Regions from separate parts of the Shigella sp. FC1967 genome, predicted to be linked through region 1. Evidence: predicted binding sites of a transcription regulator. Region 1 holds the regulator's gene; each other region holds the start of a gene.

What was found. Region 1 encodes PhoB, which activates phosphate uptake and scavenging genes when phosphate is short. Its sites were predicted from a motif close to CTGTCATAAAACTGNCNNAT; they were not measured.
Region 2: a site for PhoB is predicted at 2,325-2,344, ahead of pstS (phosphate ABC transporter substrate-binding protein PstS). Genes of this name have one in related genera too.
Region 3: a site for PhoB is predicted at 2,979-2,998, ahead of phoA (alkaline phosphatase). Genes of this name have one in related genera too.

What each region holds. Positions count from the first base shown of each region.
Region 1 is NZ_MIIZ01001042.1:19-7,491, reverse strand. Features, by position in the region: partial or broken gene BHE89_RS27520 (AAA family ATPase) at 76-3,788, opposite strand; partial or broken gene sbcD (exonuclease subunit SbcD) at 3,788-5,018, opposite strand; gene phoB (phosphate regulon transcriptional regulator PhoB) at 5,240-5,929, shown strand; partial or broken gene phoR (phosphate regulon sensor histidine kinase PhoR) at 5,953-7,252, shown strand.
Region 2 is NZ_MIIZ01000635.1:239-5,743, forward strand. Features, by position in the region: partial or broken gene BHE89_RS08130 (ABC transporter permease family protein) at 1-143, opposite strand, end outside; gene pstC (phosphate ABC transporter permease PstC) at 145-1,104, opposite strand; gene pstS (phosphate ABC transporter substrate-binding protein PstS) at 1,182-2,222, opposite strand; gene envZ (two-component system sensor histidine kinase EnvZ) at 2,436-3,776, opposite strand; gene ompR (osmolarity response regulator transcription factor OmpR) at 3,773-4,495, opposite strand; gene greB (transcription elongation factor GreB) at 4,645-5,124, opposite strand; partial or broken gene BHE89_RS08160 (Tex-like N-terminal domain-containing protein) at 5,306-5,505, shown strand, end outside.
Region 3 is NZ_MIIZ01000632.1:4,924-12,396, reverse strand. Features, by position in the region: gene BHE89_RS08045 (ElyC/SanA/YdcF family protein) at 1-91, shown strand, start outside; gene BHE89_RS08040 (hypothetical protein) at 172-699, opposite strand; gene BHE89_RS08035 (alpha/beta hydrolase-fold protein) at 1,346-2,707, shown strand; gene phoA (alkaline phosphatase) at 3,102-4,541, shown strand; gene BHE89_RS08025 (Na/Pi cotransporter family protein) at 4,962-6,593, shown strand; gene BHE89_RS08020 (GNAT family N-acetyltransferase) at 6,596-7,144, shown strand; gene BHE89_RS08015 (DUF1435 family protein) at 7,353-7,473, shown strand, end outside.

The DNA.
Region 1 (7,473 bases):
TTTATTGATATATAAAAAAATTTAATCAGTTACGTCAAAATATTCGACCTAGTTTTTAACTGTTTGATTTATAATTTATTTATCTGAACATCTAAACTCGGGAGCGAGTTGGCTAATACCTAATCCTCCCGCCTTCTTCACTTTAATTTGTACAGGAATGCGCTCTTTCATAGCTTCTACGTGACTAATTACGCCAATAATTTTGCCGGATGCATTTAGGCTATCGAGAGCATCTAATGCAATATCTAGAGTATCAGGATCTAATGTGCCGAAGCCTTCATCTAGAAATAGTGATTCGATTTGAGTTTTGTTACTGACTAAATCCGACAGCGCTAAGGCGAGAGATAAGCTAACTAAGAAACTTTCGCCACCTGATAGCGTGCGAGTATCTCGCAACGCATCGGCTTGCCACGTGTCGGCAATTTGTAGTTCAAGGCTTGCGGGTGTTTTGCGTTGCAAGAAATAACGTCCATGAAGTTTTTCTAAACGAAGGTTAGCTAAATAAATGAGATGATCAAGTGTTAATCCTTGAGCAAAACGGCTGAATTTATCGCCTGATGCTGATCCGACTAATTCGTTTAAGTAGCTCCAATCATCGAATTGAGATTGTTGTTTGGTAATATGGATCAATAGATCCTGTTGCTCTTTACGTTTTTCCTCATCAATACGCAGTTGCTCTTGAATACGAAACTTCGTTTCTTGTACTTGAGTCATTTGTGTTTCTAACTGCAATAACTGGGCGGTAATTTGTTCAAAATTTTGTTGTGTTACCAATATCGGTTGTTGTGACAAGTGCTGTTGATAGTTATTTACTTGAGTGTCTAAACGTGTTTTCTCTTGCAATAGCTTATCAAGCCGTTGTTTTTGCTGCTCTTGTAAACGATTTCTTTCCTCAACGGATAACAGCGACGCCAGAAATGCCTTTTCATCAGCAAAAGGGCTATTTTTTAATTTATTTTGATATTGTTCAAGAATGGTTTGTGAGTGGACATTAAGCCGTTGTTGTGATTTTTCGTTTTCCTGATATTGACCAATTAGCTGATTTAAACGTATTTCGAGTCGATTTTTTTTCTTCGCTATATTGCTCGATTTGTTTTTGTAACCATTGGCTCTGTTTATCCAACTCATTACGTGCATCTTCAGTAGTTTGTGTCCCGAATAAAGCTTGGCGTTGTGCGTTTAGCTGTTCTTGTTGCTGATTTAATTGTTTTAAATGAACTAAAACAGCATCAAGTTCTTTTTGAGATTCAGATAAATAGCGTTTTCTCTCTTCCAGCGTTAATAACAATTCACGAATTGTTTGTTGTAATTCAGAATGTGTTTTTAAGGTTAATTGATATTGTTGGTTCTCTTTTTTACGCGCAATAAGCCATTGAATTTTGTCTTCAAATTCCTGTAATTCATAACCTTGCTGTTTGACAAGAGATTGAAGCTCCTGCGCTAACTGGGTTTGTTGTTGAAGATATTGCGCTGTTTGCTGTTGTTTATTGGAAACCTCTCTCTGTTGTTGAGCAAATTCATTTTGTTGATGAAACATCGCTTGTTGTTGTTGATTAAATTGCTCTTTGCTATCAGATAACCGTTTGTATTCTTGTTGAATTTGGGCTTCTAATTGTTGATAACTAATCTGTTTTTGTGCCAGTAAATTATCTTCTTTTTCAAGTTCTGAATCTAATTGAGTTAGATCTGTTTCTTCGCTATCAACATCGGGTAATGCGTAAGTTTGAGCTAAAACTCGCCATTGCTGTTTTAATGACGCAATATCTTGTGTGAGCTGCTCAAGTTCAAGACTTAGTTTTTCATTTTGAGCTTGATAGTTAGCGCACTGTGTTTTTTGTTCCACTAACTCTATTGTTAATACATGAACTTGTTGCGTTAAAATATCTAATCGTGTTTTGGTTTCGTCGGGCTTAATTTCTTTGTATTTTTCAACATAAGGATGTTCAGTTGAACCACATACAGGGCATGGGGTGTCTTTAACTAAACGCAGTCTTTCTTCTTCGTATTCTGCTAATTTGCGTATTAAAAGATAATTATCATTTAAGTCTTTGAGATGCTGTTCTTTCTCTTTTAAAACGATGCCATTTTTACTGATGTTTTCAGTTAGCATGACTATTTTTTTGCTGATTGTCTGACTGTGTTTTTTGGTATTGATGTTTCGTTTTTATAGCATGCTGTAATTGAGCCTGTAATCCCATGAGTTTTGCGAGAGCATTTCTTTGCTGAGAAATTTGTTGCAAACGATGAGGGATATCTGCAATGGCATCTGTTTTCTTTTGTTGCTCAATTTGCGTTTGTAATTGACTTAATTGTTCCTGTTGCAACTTAAGCGTGTGCTGTTGTTTTTCTAGTGTATGTGTTGTTTTCTCAAGAGAACGTTTAAGAAACTGTTCTTTTTTCTTGTTCTACTTTTTCGCTTTTCTGGCTAATTAAATTATTTTTCTGTAATTTTCATCATATTGCTCAAAATAACGTTGCCATAAAGGTAAATTTTCAGCAAGTTGAGCATGGGCTGTATGCTGAGTTAAATAGTCATTTAATTCATTGAATTGCGTTTGTGAGCTCGCTAATTGGGTTTCTGTTAACTGTATTTTTTTCTAGATATTCTGACTTTGTTTTCTCTAGCGTATTTTTTTTGCTGTGTTTTTTACTGAAATATCCTGTTGTAGCAAGATTAACTGATTATCTAATGGTGTTACTTTTTTCACGAATAAGCTGTAATATTTGTTGTTTTTTTTCTCATTGTGTTGTTTAAATGTATTACGAGCCTCGACGAGATGCTGATTAATCGGTTGGCTCTGTTGTTCAATCCGTTGTTTTTCTTCTTTTAGTGTTGAGCATTGTGACTCAATATAGGCTTGTTCTTTTAATAGACGGTTTTTTTCATCATAAATTGGACGGATTTTTTCTGCGGGTTCGCTATTTTCAAGACGTTGAATCTCAGGTTTAGCTGCAACTAATGCTGCTTGTGCTAAGTTAACCTCAGTTTGTGCTAATGCTTTGTTTTTACTAAGTTCAGTTTCTTTTTCTTGCCACTGTTGTGCTGCTTGATATTCCTGTTGTTGTTTTTGTAATTGGCGCTCTTTGGCAAAAAGCTCAGTTTGTTCAGTTAATAAAGCTTGGCGAGCATTTTCATCTAATAACGCCATCATTTCGGCTTGCTGTTTTAACGTTTTTAATGCTTGTTCTTCTTCACGCCAATGTTTAAAGATAGATTGGGAAATATGGCGATAAATATCTGTGCCAGTCAGTTCTTCGAGTAATTCAGCGCGAGATTTATCATCCGCATTTAAAAAAGCCGCAAATTGCCCTTGAGAAAGTAACATTGATTTAGTGAAACGATCAAAATCAAGACCCGTGATATTAATGATCATCTCTTTCACTTGGCTTATCTTGCTCGCCAATATTTTGTCTTCGCCACCTATGGTATTGAGTTTAACCAGTTCTGCTTGTGGTGCTTGAAGATTACCATCCTCTTTATAATTAGCACGACGTTGTTCCCAAAATGCACGATAAGCCACACCTTTGACTTCAAATTCAACTTCAGCCAAACATTCTGCTGTATGGCGTGTCATTAACTCATTTTGTGATTGTGTGACTTTATCGAGTCGTGGCGTTCGATGATAAAGCGCTAAACTTATCGCATCTAACAGGGTGGTTTTTCCCGCCCCCGTAGGGCCTGTAATCGCAAATAATCCGTTGCTAATAAAAGGTTCTTGGTTGAAGTTAATTTTCCATTCACCTTTTAAGGAATTAATATTTTTAAATCGCAGACTTAAGATTTTCATTATGCTTCGTTATCCTCTTGTTCTGCCATTTCAACGGCTTGCTTAAACAATGTTGTTAAGCGTGTTTTTATCTCTTCTGAATCAAACTCATGCTGTTCTAAGCGCCTTTCAAAAACATCATAAACGGTTAACTCAGTCAGTGTTTCGTTTTCATTTTGAGTGAATGCTTGGCGTTGTTTTCTGGCTCTTCTTAATAAGATCACATCAAAAAGCGGATCGTGAGTGAGCTCTTGAATACGAGTTTGTATGTCACTGAGATAATCTTGGGTTGAGACTTCGATATCTAACCAAATTGTGGTCTCTATTTCACCGTATTGTTTTTTTTAAGTCCTCAAGTTGTATTGCTATCTCTTTTAATGAACCACGAATAGTGCGTAGTAACTGAAGCTCAGGAATAGGTAAAAGTGTGAGGTTAGTGAGTTTGTCTTGCTCAAAATCGATAAGACAGACGCTTTTCTGTTGTCCGCTCTCATCAAAACTTAAAGGAATAGGGGAGCCACTATAACGAATATGACCTGATTTATTCACCACTTGAGGGCGATGAATATGACCAAGAGCAATATAGTCAAATTCAGGAAATAGGGTTGCAGAAAAAGCCTCTAAAGTCCCAATATAAATTTCACGTACTGAATCGGTGACGCTTGCACCGATAGTCGTGAGATGACCTGTTGCAATAATGGGGATATTTGCATTCAATTTTTTACGTAAATCAAGAGCAACTTGATATTGAGCTTGGTAATAATCAGCAATGGCTTCTTTTAGAGCGTTTTGTTTTTCAGCCCCAGATTGTCCACTTTTGCTGCTGATCATATCTCTGGGGCGTAGATAAGGGATAGTACAAAGCAGTGCTCCCGGAGTGTTATCTTTTTGAGGAAGAATGAGCGGGGCTTGTGGTGTTTCAGTATCAACATTAGCAATAACGGTTGTATTTAAACACGCCAATAGTGATTTTGATTCATTGAGTGTTGCCACCGAGTCGTGATTACCACCAAGAATAACGAGCTGACATTGTGTGTCTCGAATAGCAACCACAAAACGGTTATAAAGTTCTCTGGCATAACTTGGAGGGGAGCCAGTATCAAAAATATCGCCTGCAACAATCAGTGCATCGACTTGATAATGTTTAATTTGTGCTAACAACCAATCAAGAAACTGTTGATGTTCTTTAGCGCGAGTCTTAGTAAAAAAATATTGCCCTAAATGCCAATCTGATGTGTGAATAATCCGCATTACTATCCCTCTTTTTTATCTGTTGGAGAGTATAACGCACCTTACTTTTTTTAGTGAAAACTCAACATAAGCCTTCTTTTTGAGTGACATTTCACCAAAAAACGACTTATTTGCCTTAACAACAGGGATCTATTTCAGTAATGTTAAGGTTAGTCATAAATCTGTCATAAAACTGCATCATAATCATTTTGACCCTCTATATACATTACACAGGATAGAGTATGGCAAGGCGTATTCTTGTTGTTGAAGATGAAACCGCAATTCGAGAGATGATCTGTTTTGTTTTGGAACAAAATGGTTTTCAACCTATTGAAGCAGAAGACTATGATTCTGCATTGAGCTTTCTTATTGATCCTTACCCTGATCTGGTTTTATTAGATTGGATGATCCCTGGGGGATCTGGTTTGCAGGTAATAAAGCAGATGAAACGGGAAAGTAACACCCGTGATATCCCAATTATTATGCTAACTGCGAAAGGGGAAGAAGAAGATAAAGTTCAAGGGTTAGAAACGGGTGCTGATGATTATGTTATCAAACCCTTTTCACCTAAAGAGCTTGTTGCTCGTGTGAAGGCAATTTTACGGCGTTTATCACCAATGTCAGCGGAAGATATCATAGAGTTCAATGGATTAGGACTTGATCCTGTTTCTCATCGGGTGACGAGTCAAGATAAACCGATTGAGATGGGCCCTACCGAATTTAAACTCCTGCACTTTTTTATGACACATCCTGAACGCGTATACAGCAGAGAACAGCTGTTAAACTATGTTTGGGGAACGAATGTTTATGTCGAAGACCGTACTGTTGATGTGCATATTCGTCGTTTACGTAAGGCCATTGAAGAAGATGGTCATGACAGAATGATACAGACAGTACGCGGAACGGGATATCGTTTCTCTGCCCGTTTCTAAGTCAATATGGGAGTAATCGTCAGGTGTTAGAACGACTATCGTGGAAAGCCCTCGTTTGGGGGCTATGTCTATTTTGTTTGCCTGCCTTTATATTATCGCTTTTTATCGGGCATCTTCCTTGGTTGCTGGTGGCATCGCTTCTCAGTGCCCTTGTGTGGCATGCTTATAATTTGCTGAAATTATCTAAATGGTTATGGTTAGATCGCTCGATATTGCCCCCTGAAGGTAGGGGAGGATGGGAGCCTATTTTTTTATGGTATTCGACAAACTCAGCAACGTAATCGTAAGCGACGTAGAGAATTAGGTGATTTAATTAAACGTTTTAGAAGTGGGGCTGAAAGTCTACCCGATGCTGTTGTGATGATGACAAATGAAGGGAATATTTTTTGGTGTAATAGCCTTGCTCAACATCTATTAGGTTTTCGTTGGCCTGAAGATAACGGGCAAACTATTTTTAACTTATTACGTTATCCTGATTTTTTACACTATTTTACTGCGGGTGATTTTAGTCGCCCCTTAACCATTTCACTCAATAATGGCTCTATTGTTGAGTTCCGTGTGATGCCATATAGCGAAGACCAGCGTTTGATGGTAGCTCGTGATGTGACAGAAAAAAATAAACTAGAAAACTCGCGACGTGATTTTTTTGCTAATGTGAGTCATGAGTTAAGAACACCGTTAACCGTTATTCAAGGTTATCTTGAAATGATGGAAGAAAAGAGTGTAGAAAAACCCGCTGAGCATAAAGCGATAGTCACGATGCAAGAGCAAGCTAAACGTATGGATACGCTTGTGCAGCAGCTCTTACAGCTTTCTCGTATTGAATCTGCCCCCCATATTGATTTAAACAAGATTGTTGATATTCCTGCTATTTTGGCTTTATTACAACAAGAAGCTAACTCACTCAGTCAAGGTCAACATCAGATTATTTTTGATGTTGATGAACAGTGGGCTGTTCGTGGTAATGAAGAGCAACTGCGTAGTGCGGTTTCTAATTTAGTGTATAACGCTATTAATCACACTGACGAAGGTTCAACCATAAATGTCAGTTGGAAGAAAATTCCTCAAGGTATGTTATTTAGTGTTTCAGATAATGGGGCGGGGATCAGCGCTGAACACTTAACGCGTTTAACCGAACGTTTTTATCGCGTTGATAAAGCTCGCTCTCGTCATTCTGGTGGAACTGGGTTAGGTTTGGCTATTGTGAAAAAATCATTGCTTCATCATCACTCTCAATTGAATATTGAAAGTAAAGTCGGTGTTGGGAGTACGTTCTCTTTTATCCTTCCTCAAACCCTGCTTACCGCTAAAAAAACACACTAGCAGTATGCTTTTTAAAGGCCTTTATCACTTGAATTCAATTTGTGATAAAGGCTTTTTTGTTCCTATATTTTTAATATCAATAAAAACTAATATCGTAGCGTTAAATTTTAATATTATTAATTAATAGTAACTTTAAATGATGCCAATAGTTAATTTTATTGGTGATAAAATGTACAAATCATATCATGTATATTCGATGATATATGATAGTTATAACTAGT
Region 2 (5,505 bases), on a different contig from region 1:
CAGAAAAGACCAAATGCCATAGTCGAAATGGATAAGAACAGTGCGATACGATTCTTTTGACGACGCCAAAGTTGGCGTTTATGGCGTATGCGTAATTCGCTTTCAGTCTGAACTTGTAATGAAGAAGAGGATGTTTTGGACATATCAGCGCGCGCCTTCATTTTTTGATAAACGTAATGTCATAAACTTCGAAATCGCAAGAACGATAAAGGTGATGACAAACAGGATAAGCCCTAATTCCATTAATGCGGCCGTGTGTAATCCTGTTTCTGCTTCAGCAAATTCGTTTGCTAATGCAGACGTGATACTGTTACCCGGCATAAACAGCGAGATAGAATCTAACTGGTAGGTATTACCGATGATAAAGGTTACTGCCATCGTTTCACCTAAGGCACGACCTAATCCCAACATAATACCGCCGATAACGCCATTACGGGTATAAGGTAGAACGATATTCCAAATCACTTCCCATGTTGTACAACCAATGCCGTAAGCAGACTCTTTCATCATGACCGGTGTTTGTTCAAACACATCACGCATAACAGAAGCGATATAAGGAATGATCATGATCGCGAGGATAACGCCCGCAGCTAAAATACCAATACCAAAAGCAGGACCGGAAAACAGTTCGCCAACGATAGGAATGGAAGAAAGTACATTACCAACGGGCTCTTGGAAGTAGGTTGCAAAGAGTGGTGCGAAGACAAATAGTCCCCACATGCCGTAAACAATACTTGGAATAGCCGCGAGTAACTCAATCGCGATACCTAACGGACGTTTTAACCAATTAGGGGCTAATTCCGTTAAGAAAAGCGCGATACCAAAACTGACAGGAACGGCAATAATTAGTGCGATGACAGAGGTAACGATGGTGCCGTAAATAGGTACTAGTGCACCAAATTCCTGAGCAGGAGGATCCCACTCTTTTGACCATAAGAATGAAAGACCAAATTGTTGAATGCTTGGCCATGAGGCGAAAATCAGTGAAACAATGATACCTGTTAAAAGCAAAAGTGTAACCAACGCAGCTAGGCGAACCAGTGCGCTGAAAATAACGTCCCCTCGTTTACTAGGGGCCTTTATTACCGTTGTATGCTCGGCCATAAAGCCTCTTTTAATTTATTACCCCCTGTTTAGCAGGGGGTGAACGTTAACTTATCTCTTAATGATTACCAATTTTATTAGTAAATCGGTTTACCATTACTGTCTTTAATACTGGTTTTCCATGCAGCACGAATTTGTTCTACAACTTCTGTGGGTAATACGGCGTAATCTAGATTTTTCGCTTCTTGATTACCTTTGTCGTAAGCCCAGTTGAAGAAATTCAGTACTTCTTTACCTTTTTCTGCATTCTGCTGCTTCTGATGCACTAAGATAAAGGTGGTTGATGTAATCGGCCATGCATTTTCACCTTTCTGATTAGTCAGATCTTGTGCAAAGCTTTTGCTCCAATCAATTTTTCTTGCAGCAGCACTGAAACTGTCTGCTGTCGGAGCGATAACTTCGCCATCAGCGGTGACTAATTTAGTGTAAGCAAGATTGTTTTGTTTCGCGTAAGCATATTCAACATAACCAATTGAACCGGGTACACGTTGAACGAATGCAGCGATACCATCATTCCCTTTTCCACCTAAGCCTGTCGGCCATTTAACGGTAGAGCCAGCGCCGACTTCATCTTTCCAGACGTTATTGACTTTTGATAAGTAGCTAGTGAAAACGAAAGATGTTCCTGAACCATCAGCACGACGAATAACCGCGATATTTTGATCCGGTAATTTTACGCCAGGATTGAGTTTAGCAATGGCAGGGTCATTCCATTTTTGGATTTTGCCTAAATAGATATTACCGATAGTTTCGCCATCTAAGGTCAGTTCACCTGATTTGATACCAGGAATATTGACTGCCATAACAACGCCACCAATCACGGTAGGGAATTGGAATAAACCGTCAGCTTGTAATTTATCATCTGCTAATGGCGCATCAGAAGCACCAAAATCAACCGTATTTGCAATGATTTGCTTAACACCACCAGAGGATCCAATGCCTTGATAGTTAATTTTGTTACCCGTTTCTTTCTGATAGGAATCTGCCCATTTAGCATAAACTGGGGCAGGGAACGTTGCGCCAGCACCAGTCAGCGAGGTCGTTGCCTGTGCAGAAAGAGCGGTCATTGAAAACGCAGCGGCAATGACACTAGTCAGGGTGGTACGCATCAGTTTCATAATCCCTCCTGTGGGATAGGTAGAATAAATTTCGACATCTATCAACTTCGGTTACGGTACGCACAGACAATAGGTCAGTTTGATGACAATTAAATGTCTTAATTGTGACAGTTTTATGACAAAGCGAAAAAATGATGAAATATTTATAGGGGGAGAAAAACAGAATGGAAATGGCGTAATAAAAAGCCGGTCTAAGACTTGAAATCGAGTGGACTAATCATCCTCATCTTCACGTTCTTTTAATGGGAAGTTGGCACGAATTAATAATCCGCCTTTAACGCTATCATCAAGCTCAACATAACCACCATGAGCATCCATAATACGGCGAATGATGGACAATCCTAAACCTGCACCCGTTGAGCTACGTGCTTGCTCACCTTGAACAAAAGGTTGAAAAAGTCGTTGTCTATCTTCTTGTGGAATACCCGGGCCGTCATCTTCAACTTGGAACCACGCATATTCTTCATTTTTGCCACTTGAAATGCTTATCCAGCCATTGCCATAGCGAGTGGCATTCACAACCATATTGGCAAGTGCCCGTTTTACTGCAATAGGATTAGCGGTGATATTGATAGGTTCAGGATGAAGATGTTCTTCACTGATTTTTCCTGAATTAGATTCAGCTGAAATGACTTCTTGTAATAGATTATTCATATCACACAGTTCTAAAGACATCTCTTTACCTGTGCGCATATAGTCTAAGAACTGCCCAATGATGGCATCACAATCTTCGATATCTTTATTGATAGAGTCTGCAAGGTAACTATCTTCGGGGCTCATCATTTCCGTTGCCAAACGAATTCGAGTTAATGGTGTACGCAAATCATGGCTAACACCTGCCATAACAAGCGTTCTATCATTATCTAATGAGCGAATTCCTGACGACATTTGGTTAAAGGCACGAATAATTGATCGCATTTCAGAAGAGCCAGATTCAGGGATTGGAGGGGGAATAACCCCTTTCCCGATACGACGTGCGGCATACTCTACTTCATTGAGTGGGCGATTTTGAAAACGGCTATAAAGCCAGAAAAAAGCGACAACGATAATAATAAAAATAATCGCTTGGCGATAAACAGGCAGTAAGTAGTTTTGCCCTAATTCCGTCAGTGGGACTCGGATCCAAAGAGAAGGAGAGATATGTGTATTGACCCATAAGACAGGATATTCCAACGTATTCTCGATCCAAATTTCGGTTTCCCCTTCGAGATACTCAGTCATCTGTTCACTGAGTTCATCATTCATTTTTGCCCAATAGAGTCCTGCCTCAAGTGCGGCTTCCTTATCAAAGAAAGAGATACCCAATTCGTTATAGATTTTATTGCGTAATGCAGGGGAAATTTTTAGCGGAGTGCCATCGACTAGGATCAATTCTTCAGGCATTAATGTGCGTATTTCATACGCTAATACTTTATTAAATTGCTGCAGGCTTGGTCCAACAATAAGGTGCTGTACAACGATATAACTGGCTATCAAGCTAAAAAAAAGTAGCGAGATAACCAGAAATAACGAGCGTGTCAGTTTATTGTGAGGGGAAAGCCTCAGTCTTCTCATTGAGCACTGGTTCCATCAGGAACAAAGACGTAACCCAGTCCCCAAACCGTTTGAATGTAACGAGGGTGCGTAGGATCTTCTTCAATCATGCGGCGTAAACGAGAAATTTGAACGTCAATTGAGCGCTCCATTGCGCTGTATTCACGACCACGAGCAAGACTCATTAACTTATCACGAGAAAGCGGTTCACGAGGGTGTGATACCAGTACTTTCAATACAGCAAATTCACCACTTGTCAGAGGCATATGCTCTTCTTCGTGGAACATTTCTCGTGTACCAAGGTTTAACTTGAACTTACCAAAAGAGATAACGGCGTTATCTTGTGAAGGCGCACCTGGTAATTCGTTTGCTTGGCGGCGGAGAACTGCGCGAATACGTGCGAGTAGTTCTCTTGGATTAAAGGGTTTTGAGATGTAATCATCAGCACCAATTTCAAGTCCAACAATTCTATCAACCTCTTCCCCTTTCGCAGTAACCATAATAATAGGGATAGGGTTGTTTTGGCTTCTTAAGCGGCGGCAAATAGAGAGACCATCTTCACCAGGAAGCATTAAATCGAGCACAATAAGATGGATAGATTCGCGAGTGAGCAGACGATCCATCTGATCGGCGTTTGCGGCAGTACGGATTTGAAAACCCTGCTCTGTCAAATAGCGCTCTAAGAGTGAACGCAGACGTAAATCATCATCCACGATTAGCACTTTATAACTTTCTTGCATTTTTTAAGCTCCTGAAGTGCAAATGCTTTTGTTAGCGAATTCTATCATCGATAAGAATATTAAACCAAAACCAAAGAATAAATGTTAATAATTTATAGGTAAAACTTGTTCATTGGCTCAGCTAAAGTGAATAAAACTATTGATTTATCTTATTCCGAATTGTATTTGATAGATAATACGCAGTAATTAACTTCACCACCGGGTGTTTGCACACTAATTTCATCATCAACTTGCTTACCAATAAGCGCTCTGGCAACAGGGGAATCAATAGAAATCCACTGTTTTGCTGGATCAAATTCATCGGGACCCACAAGCCTAAAGGTTTTGATATTTTCGTTATCATCTTCAAGCGTGACCCAAGCACCAAAATAGACTTTTCCTTCTTGGCGAGGATCTGGGTCAACGATTTTGAGTTCATCAAGACGTTTTGATAAAAAACGAACACGTCTATCAATTTCACGTAATCGCTTCTTTCCATAAATATATTCAGCATTTTCTGAACGGTCACCTTGTGCCGCCGCTTCTGAAACTGATTGTGTGACACGCGGGCGCTCTTCTTTCCAAAGATATTTTAGCTCTTTGTCTAAGGCATACCAGCCATCACGGGTAATATAGTTACTTTTTGCCATTACGAATAAAAACTATCATCAACATTGAATTTCATAAAGGTACTATAGCGTGAATGTTAAAATAATCTGTTAATTTCCTCATAATTGTCGAGCTAGATAGGAAATTTGCCAAATTTTTTTAGTGCTCTGCGTGTATAATAGCCATCTTTTTTAACTATTCCTCTCGGTAGGTAAATATATTATGAATGAATCATTAAGCCGAATTATTGCAGATGAGCTCTCTGTTAAGCCCCAGCAAGTCCTTTCGGCCATAACGTTACTGGATGAAGGGAATACGGTGCCATTTGTTGCCCGTTATCGAAAAGAGGTCACCGGCGGATTAGATGATACGCAATTACGTCAATTAGAAACCCGCCTCGGTTACCTACGGGAACTCAACGA
Region 3 (7,473 bases), on a different contig from region 1:
CAGCAAATCAGATATACAGGGTATTTATCGTGATGGCTTAAAAGCATTAGGATTATGGAGCTTCCGTAGCTATCCATTAGAAGAGCGTTAATTTAATTAAGCTAGAATAGAAACCCAATGATATGAATAAACGTCTATGTTGGGTTTCTATTTGCCGTAAGTTAACAACGGTTAATTTGAAATTGGTACACCAATAGGTGTGGTAAGCAGAACTATAGGCGTTGCAATGATCACTAGAGGGAGAAGAACGGCATCTCCTACCAGCGTAAACGGTGTTAATGCAAAATTACGCAAAGTTCGACTTGGATTATTCTTCTCTTCTTCTTTGGCAGAAAGAAATACTAAGTTATATTTCATTGCAAGATTATCTTTAGGATAAAAATTAAATCTTAATTGTTCTCGTGTAAATATCATTCCTATTATTTTATAACCCTTATAATAGCCATCTTTATTTTCGGTAAAACCATATTTTTTAAGTGAAGTGATCTCATCTTCATTTAATTTTGAACGATCAACAGTAAAAATACTGAACTCACCTGAAAAAGAAGGTACTGGTGAGCCACTATTGGCTTTATAATAATTAAATTGTTTTAAGCTATCTATGTTTTTAAATTTTATCAATGGAACTGTTTGAATAACATTATTCATTTGTTCTAGACTAGATCCTCCATCTTCCACAAGATAAAATATATTTTTCACCGACTAAACCAATACCAGACGAAGGATAACGTGAGCAGAAACTAGAACATTTTACAGTTGTATCTCTTTCTAAAACAAAAATTTTCATATTTAAATGATGCAACAATATTATCATTGAATTCTTCGTAGTGAACATATTCTTTAGTTTTAGGTGGATTACCTTTCCACATAGCAGAAAGTGAGACATCCAGATAAACTCGATATAGAAAAATATTAGTGTAATGAGATAAATAACACGTAAAATAAGTCTATTCATAATAAAGTAATATCTCTTAGATAGTTTTATTAATATAAAAATAGCAATTATTATATAGTGTAGTTTATAAAGATGGCTAATAGGGAAACATTAAGATAAATCCAAATAAAATAATAAATCACTCCAATTGGATTTAATCGTTATCTAATATCTCAGGAAAGAAAAGATAAATAGCCGGTGTTGCTAAGATAACAATAGGTAATGCAAGGACATCACAGACCACAGTCACAGGCGTTAACGCTACATTTTTGCAGCACGACTTGGATAGTTAACATCTTTTTTATTTGAATTATTTAATTGAATTGATAACAATTATCATTACTATTGTTTATCACAATAGTTTATAACGAGAATAATAAAGTGAGAATTCCTCTGATGATATGCGCGTTGATGGCCTCTTTTCCCAGTTTTGCTAATTGTTTAGCCGTAACGGAAGGCAAAGAAATAACAGGCCAGTTTGATAATAACAATACGCTGTGTTTTGCTGCTCATTTAGAGCGTGAGCGTTATGTTGAATTAAACATAAAAGGGATACAAAACCTACGGTTAGAGAAACAAGATGGCACTCATATTCGCAGTTTATTAAAAGATATTCCTTCTGATGGGCAGCAAAAAGTACGTTTTTTATTACCTAAAACTGCGAATTATCAATTGGTTGCACAGGGCGAAGCTAAAAAGCAGTGGCAATTCACGCTAACAACACAACCTTATCAGCCGTTAGATAACGATGCGGGAATTGCCCCTGTTAGTCCCCGTTTACAAACACTTGCTCAACAACTAAATCAACAACGTATTCAGGCGTTTTGGCAACAAGTTCATCAGGAAGGTGCTCCCCTGATTGAGCCTTATGATAATGACAAAAAGTTAGTTACCTTTTTATGGCGAGGCGCGAAATCGAATGTCTATTTATTGGGATCACCCGATGGTAATCATGATCCGTTAACCCATTTAGCAAATAGTGATATTTGGTACCGTAGTTATATCGTTCCTAACGATACACTAATGCAATATAAATTAGCACCTGATGTACCTGTTATTAAAAATTCAGAGCCTTTTGAGCAACGTCGTGCGATTTTAACCACCGCACAAGCCGATCCGTTGAATTCTCAAAATTCGCCAAGTCAATCTGAGGATATCTATAATCACTTTTCTTTATTGTCCTTGGACAGTAAACGTGAATGTCAATTACCCGATATTCTTGATAGAACAATGAAAGGCAAGACAGAGATTGTTCGTTTTCACAGTGAGATCTTAAATAATGATCGTGAAATAGCGCTTTATCTGCCAGCACAAAAAATGGAAACACCACGGATCCTCGTATTATTTGATGGTCAAACTTATCGTCGTCAATATGGTATTGATCGGTTTTTTGATAAACAGATCGAGGAAGGTAAATTGACACCGATGATGATCTTATTTGTTGATAGTATTGACAGCGATCGCCGTAGTGTTGAATTGCCACCAAATCCTGATTTTTATCGTTTCTTGGCAGATGAACTCTTTGTTTGGCTAGAACAAGAGAAAGGGATTGACGTATCGGGAACAGAGACGATTGTATCAGGCTCAAGTTATGGCGGGTTAGCATCTTCATGGGTTGCATTTAATCGCCCTGATCGTTTTGGTAAAGTGCTGAGTATGTCTGGCTCTTATTGGTGGGCGCCTGAAAATGAAGAGCCTGAGTGGCTTATTCGACAATTTGAGCAAGCAGATAAAAAGCCACTACAATTTTTTTTTAGAGGCGGGGTTATTTGAAAGTCGTGGTGATAAGGGGGGGATTTTAAATAATAATCGTCATCTTAAACAGGTTTTAGAACAAAAAGGTTATCCTGTTAAATCACTCGAAATGGCGAGTGGACATGATTATATTTCTTGGTGTGAAACCCTGTATTTGGGGGCAAAAGCATTAACCCAAGAGAATGACTAATTTAACGGCGCGTCTTAATACCACGCCTTAATAATATGTTTTAATCCAACAGAAGCTTATACATGCATTCGCGGTATAAGCTTTTTGTTTGTCATCAACTTGTCATAAAGGTGTCATCTAAATCACTTTTACTCTTCATTTCTTTGTCATTTAACAGCCGTAAGCTTTTCCTGACTTAAAACATGAATCCTGTTTTTTATTTTAGAGTGCAAGGAAAAAGCTATGTCTCATCGTTACCAACGTTCTATTTTATCCATTATTGTAACAACGCTATTGGCTGGTGCGAGTTTCTCTTCTTTTGCAGCTCCCGTTGCTGCTGATGCAATTTTGGCACAAGATCGTGCAGCAAAAGGTAATATCACGGAATTTGGCGGTGCTCGCCGTATGACCCAGGATCAAACTGAGGCATTAAAAGCAGCTTTACATAATAACCAAGCAAAAAATGTGATCCTCTTTATTGGTGATGGTATGGGGGATTCGGAAATTACTGTTGCGCGTAACTATGCGGAAGGTGCTGGTGGTTTCTTTAAAGGTATCGATGCCTTACCTATTACGGGTCAATACACACACTATGCTTTAGATAGAAAAACACAAAAACCTAACTATGTCACAGACTCCGCTGCATCTGCAACAGCATGGGCTTCGGGTGTCAAAACCTATAATGGTGCATTAGGGATTGATGTGTTTGGTAAGGATCACCAAACTATTTTGGAATTAGCAAAAGCTAATGGAAAGGCTACTGGGAACGTGACAACATCAGAAATTCAAGATGCAACACCAGCAGCGCTGTTCTCGCATGTAACAGGACGCAAATGTTATGGCCCTGTTGAAACGTTAGAAAAATGCTCAACCAATGCATTAGAGAATGGCGGCAGAGGTTCTATCTCTGAGCAATTATTAGTCACTCGTGCAGATGTTACATTAGGGGGCGGTGCGAAAAGTTTTGCTCAAACCGCTGCCGCGGGTGAATACAAAGGCAAAACGTTAGAGCAACAAGCGATTGAGCGTGGTTATCAAATCGTGAAAGATGCAAAATCACTTGATGCAATTACGCTTGCGAACCAAGATAAGCCAGTACTGGGTTTGTTCCATGAAGGAAATATGGCTGTGGCTTGGGAAGGCCCTAAAGCCACGTATCATGGTAATTTAAATAATCCACCTCTAGAGTGCAAACCTAACTCTAAACTCGATCCAAATGCGCCAACACTGGCACAAATGACTAAAAAAGCGATCGACTTACTGAAAACGAATGAAAATGGTTTCTTCTTACAAGTTGAAAGCGCCTCTATCGATAAGCAAGATCATAATGCGAATCCTTGCGGACAAATCGGTGAAACGGTTGCATTAGATGAAGCGGTACAAATCGGTTTAGATTTTGCTAAACAAAACGGCGACACCTTGATTATCGTAACTGCTGATCATGCTCATTCAAGCCAAATTATTGAGGCGGACGTGAAATCAAGCGGGTTAACTCAAGCGCTGATCACTAAAGATGGTGCAGTGATGGTAGTGAACTACGGTAACTCAGAAGAAGAGTCACAAGAACACACTGGCTCACAACTTCGTGTTGCCGCTTATGGTCCACATGCGGCGAATGTGGTTGGGTTAACTGACCAAACAGACTTATTCTTCACAATGCGTGACGCGATGGGTCTGAAATAAGTTCCCGTTAAATTTATAGTCTGTCTGAAGTTGTAGTCGAATTGCCTTACTAAACTTGTTGTATTTTATCGCGACTTAGAGAGATACCCTCTAGTCGCGTTTTTTTTATTTATACGATCTTATGTCGATAAAGTGATAATAAATCAATAGGTTATTTATAGTCTAATTTTGAAAATTAGCACTTTTCTGTTATAATTAATCGAAATTACACATTTATTCATACAAAATTCTCAATTTCTCCATTGATTATTGCACTTAAGTTGCAATATCTTTTTGCCTAATAACATCCATTTTTGTTCAGGCATTACCAGCAAAAAATCTTTTTCAGATAGTTTATCTGCTCATGGTCTTTCTCTTTTTTATGAGATTGAAGGAGAACAGAGTCAAACAAACAACGATAAAAATAAGGTTCTTTTTTCTATGCTGACACTGCTTCATTTACTCTCATCGGTTGCGCTTCTTGTCTGGGGAACTCATATTGTTCGTACAGGTATTATGCGTGTTTTTGGCTCCGATTTACGCCGAATTTTAGGTAAAAGTATTAATAAAAAATCCAACGCCTTCCTCGCGGGGGTGGGAGTAACGGCATTAGTCCAAAGCAGTAATGCGACGGCACTTTTGGTTATCTCTTTTGTGACACAAGGACTGATTTCGATTACACCCGCACTTGTTATTATGCTAGGTGCAGATGTGGGTACTGCACTTATGGCGCGTGTGCTGACGTTTGATCTCTCTTGGCTATCTCCACTTCTGATCCTTATCGGGGTGATCACTTTTCTAAGCCGTAAAAAAGAGCGAGTAGGGCAGTTAGGGCGAGTAGGCATTGGCCTTGGCTTAATTATTTTAGCCTTACAACTGATAGTCACCTCAGCTGAGCCAATTACTCATGCCAGTGCGGTACAAGCTATCTTTACTTCATTAAGTGGAGATACCATTTTAGCTCTTCTCGTTGGTGCTTTATTTGCGATGGTAAGCTACTCAAGTCTTGCGGCAGTGTTATTAACTGCGACATTGAGTGCAACAGGGCTAATGCCTTTGTATATCAGCCTATGCATTGTGATTGGTTCTAATATTGGGAGTGGATTACTCGCCTTAATGAGTAGCCGAGGGCAAAGTGTTGTTTCGCGTCAAGTGGTGTTAGGAAGCTTATTTTTTAAATTAATTGGCGCTTTATTGGTTTTACCTTGGATAACCCTCATTGCAAATAAAATTCAGCAATATGGATTTTCACCCGCTGAAGTCGTTATCTATTTTCATGTTATTTATAATCTTGCTCGCTGTATTTTGATGATCCCTTTTGTAGGCATAATGGCAAAATTATGTCAGCGACTTATTCCTGAATTACCTGTGACGGGATCTGAAATGGCGCCGCGTTATTTAGATCAATCAGCTATTGATACGCCTTCATTGGCGATTGCTAATGCGGTTAGAGAGTCACTACGATTAGGTGATGTAATAGAACAAATGCTGCAACGTTTTACTGCATTAATGGAAGGCGATCGTCAGCAAAAAAGGGAAATTAGCCAGCTAGAAGAAGAGGTGGAATTACTTCACAGCAGCATTAAATTGTATATGGCTCAAATTCAACAGCATGATCTAGGAACTGAAGATTCCCGACGTTGGGCTGAAATTATTGATACAGCGATGAATTTACAACAATCATCCGCTATTATTGCGCGTATGTCAGCTGAAGTGGTGAGCAAAGGTTTAAATCACCACTTATTTTTATCGGAGGAAGGACGTCGTGAATTACAGACACTCCTTGAGCGTCTGCAAAGTAATCTGAATCTGGCGATGTCGGTATTTGTTTCCGGCAACATGGAACATGCTCGTAAATTACGTCGAGCAAAACATCGTTTCCGTTTACTCAATCAGCGTTACTCGTTTGCACATGTTGAACGTCTTCATTTGCATAATATGCAAAGTATTGAAACCAGTTCTCTGCATACCAGTTTGCTTGGTGATATGAAACGGTTGAATTCCTTGTTCTGTGCTGTGGCTTATCACGCACTAGAACGAAGTGAATCATCATCAGAACAGGTTAATCTTTAATTATGAAATATATTATTCGTCAATTAACACGAAATGAAATTCCACAAGTATGGGAAATTGATCGAACTGAGCTTATTGAAAAGCTATATGTCTTAAAAGAAGGAACGTTGCTTTTAACAGCGCAACGCTTTGATATGAAAGGTTGGCCAGAAGGTGAAGCAGAACACTATACGCCTGTTTTACTCGAAAGTTTTGACCGAGGTGCGCCTTTTTGGGGCGTTTTTGAACAAGGTCAACTAGTTGCAGCTGCGAGTGTTGATCCGCAAAAACGAGGTCAAAATGGCACTTTACTTCAACTCTCTTTTTTACATGTCAGCCATCAGCAACGTGGGCAAGGTTTAGCACGAATATTATTTGATTATTGTGTGGAATATGCGAAGCAAAAAGGAGCTGATGGGTTATATATTTCATCAACACCTTCTGAAAATAGCGTAAATTTTTATCAGCATTTAGGGTGTCGTTTAATTGATACACCTGATCCTGAACTTTATGAAAGAGAGCCTGAAGATATTCATTTAGTCTTTCATTTTATTGAGCCAAATAACGCTTAATTTCGGTTATTGCCTATAACAATAACATAATAAAATTAATTGCCTTATCGTGGAAACATGATAGGGCATTTTTATTTCTTCTATTAAAAGAGAGACATAACCATTTAAAAAATAAGGATATAAAACAAGTTTTTTTCTTTATATAAGTTGATTTGATATAGGTGTTATATATAATAATGAAAATCATTATCATTAGTGGTAGGTTATTATGGCTAAACCAACACGTATATCTTCAGTGACATCTTGGACATCTCGCATTAGTTTATGGGAAATGTTAGCGGTTTCTTCTTTAGTAACCGTACTCACACATTCTATTGTAGGAACATCCG